Linked DNA regions of Rhizobium sp. SSA_523. The protein of the gene in region 1 interacts with the protein of each later gene in a pairwise test. Links are inferred from orthologs where the notes say so. Each region holds a gene or a part of one and is shown on either strand. Other genes may lie near its edges. The genes, in order: abc-f and QTJ18_RS20110.

Region 1 (3,284 bases):
AAATAGTCCTGATCGGGCTTGGCCAGCATGTCGTGGATGTCCTTGACCGCAAGCCGGGTCAGCAGCGGATGGACCACCATCTGCGAAAACCCTTCGACGAAACGCGCCAGCGCCTTGCCGCCCTCCCCGCCAAACAGCGTCGGGCGATCCGGATAGGCCTCTTCCAGATAAACAGCGATATCGAAGCTGTCGCGCACGAGATGCTCGCCATCCCTCAGGATCGGCACCGTTTTGGAAAAGCCGTTTTCCAGCTTGGGAATTTCGGTGAAGGCCACCGGCTTTTCCGAAAAGTCCAGCCCCTTATGGGCCAGGGCCATGGAGACCTTCCAGCAATGCGGGGAAAAGGGGCGATTCGCATCGCGGCCGCAAAGGGAATACAGAATGCGGGTCATCGGCTCTCCTCACGAATTCGGTTTTCTTATCCATACAACGGCTTTGTGCGCCGGCAATCAAATCAGGAAATTTCATCGGTTGCATCACACTCTCTGCTGCAGCCTTCGGCTATAGTCGGCGATGACCGCAGGGCTATTTCCTGCCAAGGGGTCGCAGGCGCTGGCAATAGCGGCCATTGGCAGCGGTCCACTCTCTTGCATCGCTGAGAAACTTCAGCCAAAACCCGGCGCATGATCACCATTACCGACCTTTCCGCGCGCATCGCGGGCCGCCTTCTTCTCGACCATGCCAGCGTCAGCCTGCCTGGCGGCACCAAGGCTGGCCTCGTGGGGCGCAACGGCGCGGGCAAATCCACGTTGTTTCGCATCATTACCGGCGATCTCGCCGCCGAGAGCGGATCGGTCTCGCTGCCGAAGAATGCGCGGATCGGACAGGTGGCGCAGGAAGCCCCGGGCACGGAAGATCCACTGATCGAGATCGTCCTGGCCGCCGACAAGGAACGCAGCGCGCTCCTGAAAGAGGCCGAGACGGCAAGCGATCCCAACCGCATTGCCGAGATCCAGATGCGGCTCGTCGATATCGACGCGCATTCGGCGGAGGCACGCGCTGCCAGCATTCTCGCGGGCCTCGGTTTCGATGCCGAGGCGCAGGCGCGCCCCGCCTCCTCCTTTTCCGGCGGCTGGCGCATGCGCGTGGCGCTTGCGGCCGTGCTGTTTGCCGAGCCCGACCTGCTTCTGCTGGACGAGCCGACCAATTATCTCGATCTCGAAGGCACGCTGTGGCTGGAGGATTATGTCCGGCGCTACCCGCACACGGTCGTCATCATCAGCCATGACCGCGACCTGCTGAACAATGCCGTCAACGCGATCGTTCATCTCGACCAGAAGAAGCTCACCTTCTATCGCGGCGGCTATGACAGTTTCGAGCGGCAAAAGGCCGAAGCCGACGAATTGCAGATGAAGGCGAAGGCCAAAAGCGACGCCGCCCGCAAGCATATCCAGAGCTATATCGACCGTTTCCGCTACAAGGCCTCCAAAGCGCGCCAGGCGCAGAGCCGGATCAAGGCGCTGGAGCGCATGGGCACGGTTTCCGCCGTGATCGAGGAGCACGTCCAGCCGATCCGCTTTCCGGAGCCGGAAAGGCAGCCCTCTTCGCCGATCGTCGCGATCGACAAGGCCGCGGTCGGCTACGAGCCGGGCAAGCCGATCCTCAAGAACATCACGCTGCGCATCGACAATGACGATCGCATCGCGCTGCTCGGCTCCAACGGCAATGGCAAATCCACCTTCGCCAAGCTCATCTCCGGGCGGCTGGAGGCACAGGCCGGCACGCTGAAGATGGCGCCCAACCTGAAGATCGGCTTCTTTGCCCAGCACCAGCTCGACGACCTGATCCCGACGCAATCCGCAGTCGATCATGTGCGCCGCCTGATGCCGGAACAGCCGGAGGCCAAGGTGCGCGCCCGCGTGGCGCAAATGGGGCTCGCAACGGAGAAGATGGACACCGCGGCCAAGGACCTCTCGGGCGGCGAAAAGGCGCGCCTGCTGATGGGGCTTGCCGCCTTCCACGCGCCGAACCTCCTGATCCTCGACGAGCCGACCAACCACCTGGATATCGACAGCCGCCGGGCGCTGATCGAGGCGCTGAACGATTACGAGGGCGCCGTGATCCTGATCTCCCATGACCGGCATCTCATCGAGGCTACGGTGGATCGCCTCTGGCTCGTCAACAAGGGCACGGTCTCAGCCTTCGAGGGCGACCTGGAGGATTATCGCTCGATCATCGTTTCATCCTCCCGCAAGGGCGGCGAGCGGGCGGAGGCAGCAGCGGAAGAACCGGTGTCGAAATCGGATCAGCGCAAGGCCAGCGCCGAGCGGCGCGCCCAGCTTGCACCCTTGAAGAAGAAGATCACCGAAACCGAGGCGATGACGGCCAGACTGGAGAAACTCATCAAGGCTCTGGATGCAGACCTCGCGGATCCGAAGCTTTACGAGACATCGCCCGCCAAGGCCGCCGAAAAGGCAAAGCAGCGCAGCGACGCGGTGGAGAAACTCGCCGCCTGCGAGGAGCAATGGCTGGAGCTTTCCACCGAATATGAAGAAGCGATGAACGGCTAAACCTTGGGCGGGCCACCACAGCAAGCTCCGCGGCAGAGATTGCGCGTTTAAATTTATAAAGATTCTCGAACACAACTTGACGAAAGCTTAACGCTAACGGAAACTCCGCTTGCCTAACGTTGGGGCGATTGGGGGACAAAATGGCTATTTGCAAAGTGCTTTCCGGCGCTATCGCTGGTCTATTGCTTGTCGTTACACAAGCTCATTCCTATGATGCCAGTACTGCTCAGAAATACTGGGATGGGTCGATATCACCGGCTTTGGCATGGGGCGGGACGTGCCACCGCGACGCGGATTTATTTGCACGCGACAATCCTTCCTACGCCTCTCCGCCACTCATGGCGCTCGGCGATAGCCTCTACAACGGCGTGCAGTCATTGCGGATCAATTGGTGGCTGTCGGAATGGTCGCCGCCGTCTCTGATTGCTATCCGTCTCGGCCTAATCCAGGAAAGGGCCGCGGATCGCACGGGCCGTCGCCAATTTTATGCTCCGCAATATCCGGGGCATGGCGGCAAACCATCATCTGTCAAGAATTACGGCTTCAATCTTGAGACCCGTGGGCTGCATACATTTATCCACCGCACGGTCAATCTCCTGAATGTTCCCGCCGCTCAGCGAACGCTTTTGACGGAATTGCTGACCTACTACCGTCCCCCCAACCAGAGAGCCATGGTCGACAACATCGCCTTCTCCGGGGCAAACTCGATCGATCTCGTCGCCTGGACGCCCAAGGATTACCGAAGGCTGGCAAAATCTGCCTTATCGAGAATGT
Region 2 (3,821 bases), 2.1 Mb from region 1 along the record:
CTCGATCATCATGATCGGCGAAATCGGCGGTTCGGCCGAAGAAGATGCAGCGCAGTTCCTGATCGACGAAGCCAGAAAAGGCCGCCGCAAGCCGATGGCCGGCTTCATCGCCGGACGCACGGCTCCCAAGGGCCGCACCATGGGCCATGCCGGCGCCGTCGTCTCCGGCGGCAAGGGCGATGCGGAATCCAAGATCGCGGCCATGGAAGCGGCCGGCATCAAGGTTTCGCCGTCGCCGGCCCGCCTCGGCAAGACGCTGGTTGAAGTCCTGAAGGGCTGACGCCACATTACGCGCTGATACGCGATTGAAGGGCAGGCGAACCCGCCACACGGTTCGCCTGCCGCTGCCGCACCTGAGGGCCGGTTGGCCCGCGGACAGCACGAGACTGAAAGCGATGGTCGGCGCTTGCAAGATCCGGCCTTACATTGACGTCAGGAGGCGGGCAGACACGTCCGCGGATGCACCATGGCACGGCAAGAAGCCAACGAGCAGTTTCTCATCACCTCCTTCCTCGACGGCGCGAATGCTGCCTATATCGAGCAGTTGTATGCCCGCTATGAGGAAGATCCGAACGCGGTCGGCCCGGAATGGCAGTCCTTCTTCAAGGCGCTGGACGATAATCCGGACGATGTGAAGAAGGCCGCCCGCGGTGCCTCTTGGCAGCGTCAGAACTGGCCCATTCCCGCCAATGGCGAACTGGTCTCGGCCCTCGACGGCAATTGGCCCATCGTCGAAAAGGTGATGGAGAAGAAGGTCCAGGCCAAGGCAGAGGCCGCTGCCGCCGCCTCCGGCCAGCCGCTCGATCCCGCCGCCGTGCTGCAGGCGACGCGCGACAGCGTGCGCGCCATCATGATGATCCGCGCCTTCCGCATGCGCGGGCATCTGCATGCCAAGCTCGATCCGCTGGGCATTGCGGCGCCGGTGGAGGACTATAAGGAATTGTCGCCGGAAAATTACGGCTTCACCGAAGCCGATTACGACCGCAAGATCTTCATCGACAATGTTCTCGGCCTGGAATACGCGACCATCCGCGAGATGCTCGACATCCTGACGCGGACCTATTGCTCGACGCTCGGCGTCGAATTCATGCACATCTCCAACCCGGAGGAAAAGGCCTGGATCCAGGAGCGCATCGAGGGTCCGGACAAGGGCGTCGAATTCACCGCCAATGGCAAGAAGGCAATCCTTGCCAAGCTGATCGAGGCCGAAGGCTTCGAGCAGTTCATCGACGTCAAATACAAGGGCACCAAGCGCTTTGGCCTGGACGGCGGTGAATCGCTGATCCCGGCGCTGGAGCAGATCATCAAGCGCGGCGGCCAGGACGGACTGGAAGAGATCGTCTTCGGCATGGCCCATCGCGGCCGCCTGAACGTGCTCTCCCAGGTCATGGGCAAGCCGCACCGGGCGATCTTCCACGAGTTCAAGGGCGGCTCGTTCAAGCCGGACGAAGTCGAAGGCTCGGGCGATGTGAAGTATCACCTCGGCGCCTCCTCGGATCGCGAATTCGACGGCAACAAGGTGCACCTGTCGCTGACGGCCAATCCTTCGCATCTCGAGATCGTCAATCCGGTGGTCATGGGCAAGGCCCGCGCCAAGCAGGACATGCTGACCAAGAGCTGGGAAGGCGATATCGTGCCGCTGAAGGAGCGCGCCAAGGTTCTGCCGCTCCTGCTGCATGGCGATGCGGCATTTGCCGGCCAGGGCGTGGTCGCTGAAATCCTCGGCCTGTCCGGCCTGCGCGGCCACCGCGTCGCCGGCACCATGCATTTCATCATCAACAACCAGATCGGCTTCACGACCAATCCGGCCTTCTCGCGCTCTTCGCCCTATCCCTCGGATGTGGCCAAGATGATCGAGGCGCCGATCTTCCACGTCAATGGCGACGATCCGGAAGCGGTCACCTATGCCGCCAAGATCGCCACCGAATACCGGATGAAGTTCCACAAGCCGGTTGTCGTGGACATGTTCTGCTACCGTCGCTTCGGCCATAACGAAGGCGACGAGCCGGCGTTCACCCAGCCGAAGATGTACAAGGTCATCCGTGGCCACAAGACGGTGACCGAGCTTTACGCCCAGCGGCTGATCTCCGAGGGCCTGATCACCGACGGCGAATTCCAGAAGATGAAGGCCGACTGGCGTGCCCGCCTGGAGCAGGAATTCGAAGCCGGCCAGAGCTACAAGCCCAACAAGGCCGACTGGCTGGACGGCCAGTGGTCGGGTCTGCGTTCGGCCGACAATGCCGACGAACAGCGCCGCGGCAAGACGGCCGTTCCGATGAAGTCCCTGAAGGAGATCGGCCGCAAGCTGGCGACCATTCCGGACGGCTTCAACGCCCATCGCACCATCAAGCGCTTCATGGAAAACCGCGCGCAGATGATCGAAACAGGCGAAGGCCTCGACTGGGCCATGGCCGAGGCGCTGGCCTTCGGCTCGCTGGTGACCGAGGGCCACAAGGTTCGCCTGTCCGGCCAGGACTGCGAACGCGGCACTTTCTCCCAGCGTCATTCGGTGCTCTACGATCAGGAAACCGAGGATCGCTATATTCCGCTTGCCAATCTGGCTCCCAACCAGGCGCGCTATGAGGTCATCAATTCGATGCTCTCCGAAGAGGCCGTGCTTGGCTTCGAATACGGCTATTCGCTGGCCCGTCCGAACGCGCTGACGCTCTGGGAAGCGCAGTTCGGCGATTTCGCCAACGGCGCGCAGGTCATCTTCGACCAGTTCGTCTCGTCGGGCGAGCGCAAGTGGCTGCGCATGTCCGGCCTCGTCTGCCTTCTGCCGCATGGTTACGAAGGCCAGGGTCCGGAACATTCCTCCGCACGCCTCGAGCGCTTCCTCCAGCTGTGCGCCGAAGACAATATGCAGGTCGCCAATTGCACGACGCCGGCCAATTACTTCCATGTCCTGCGTCGCCAGCTGAAGCGTGATTTCCGCAAGCCGCTGATCCTGATGACCCCGAAGTCGCTGCTGCGCCACAAGCGGGCCACCTCGACGCTTGCGGAGATGGCCGGTGAAAGCTCCTTCCACCGTCTGCTGTGGGATGATGCCGAGGTTATCAAGGATGGTCCGATCAAGCTGCAGAAGGACGCCAAGATCCGCCGCGTCGTGATGTGCACCGGCAAGGTCTATTACGATCTTCTGGAAGAGCGCGAGAAGCGCGGCATTGACGACATCTACCTGCTGCGTATCGAACAGCTCTATCCGTTCCCGGCCAAGGCGCTCATCAACGAGCTGTCCCGCTTCCGCCACGCGGAAATGGTGTGGTGCCAGGAAGAGCCGAAGAACATGGGCGCCTGGGCCTTCATCGATCCGTATCTGGAATGGGTGCTGGCGCATATCGATGCCAAGTATCAGCGCGTCCGCTATACCGGCCGGCCGGCTGCCGCGTCGCCGGCGACCGGGCTGATGTCGAAGCACCTGGCTCAGCTCGAAGCCTTCCTCGAAGACGCGCTCGGCGGCTGACCGTCAGCCGCCCATTGCCACCCGGACAAACACGATATCGGTTCAAGAACGGAAATAGATCATGGCCACAGAAATCCGCGTCCCCACTCTCGGCGAATCCGTCAGCGAGGCAACCGTCGGCACCTGGTTCAAGAAGGTCGGCGATACGGTCAATGCCGATGAGCCGATCGTCGAGCTGGAAACCGATAAGGTGACTGTCGAAGTGCCAGCCCCGGCCTCGGGCGTATTGACGGAAATCGTCGCGCAAGCCGGCGAGACCGTCGGCCTCGATGCGCTTCTCGGCCAGATTGCCGAAGGTGCCGCAGGTTCGGCCGGTGCATCCGCATCGCAGGCTCCGGCGCCTGCCGCCGCCCCGGCG

Evidence for each region.
Region 2: the proteins of abc-f (region 1) and QTJ18_RS20110 interact in binary tests that used the Escherichia coli proteins (3 or more experiments, as listed by UniProt). The link is inferred for Rhizobium sp. SSA_523 from one-to-one orthologs.

Annotation. Positions count from the first base shown.
Region 1 is NZ_CP129382.1:403,844-407,127, reverse strand. The notes cover bases 98-3,066. They hold abc-f (ribosomal protection-like ABC-F family protein), read left to right. Parts: upstream 98-623; coding sequence 624-2,510; downstream 2,511-3,066. Other genes in these bases: QTJ18_RS10195 (hypothetical protein), read left to right, coding at 2,651-3,066; QTJ18_RS10205 (glutathione S-transferase family protein), read right to left, coding at 98-392. In the rest of the region: more of QTJ18_RS10205, read right to left, coding at 1-97; more of QTJ18_RS10195, read left to right, coding at 3,067-3,284. UniProt on the Escherichia coli protein: Genetic data indicate it may be involved in ribosome assembly or function.
Region 2 is NZ_CP129382.1:2,469,487-2,473,307, reverse strand. Bases 158-3,663 are described here. They hold QTJ18_RS20110 (2-oxoglutarate dehydrogenase E1 component), read left to right. Parts: upstream 158-466; coding sequence 467-3,463; downstream 3,464-3,663. Other genes in these bases: odhB (2-oxoglutarate dehydrogenase complex dihydrolipoyllysine-residue succinyltransferase), read left to right, coding at 3,525-3,663; sucD (succinate--CoA ligase subunit alpha), read left to right, coding at 158-280. Outside these bases: more of sucD, read left to right, coding at 1-157; more of odhB, read left to right, coding at 3,664-3,821. UniProt on the Escherichia coli protein: E1 component of the 2-oxoglutarate dehydrogenase (OGDH) complex which catalyzes the decarboxylation of 2-oxoglutarate, the first step in the conversion of 2-oxoglutarate to succinyl-CoA and CO(2).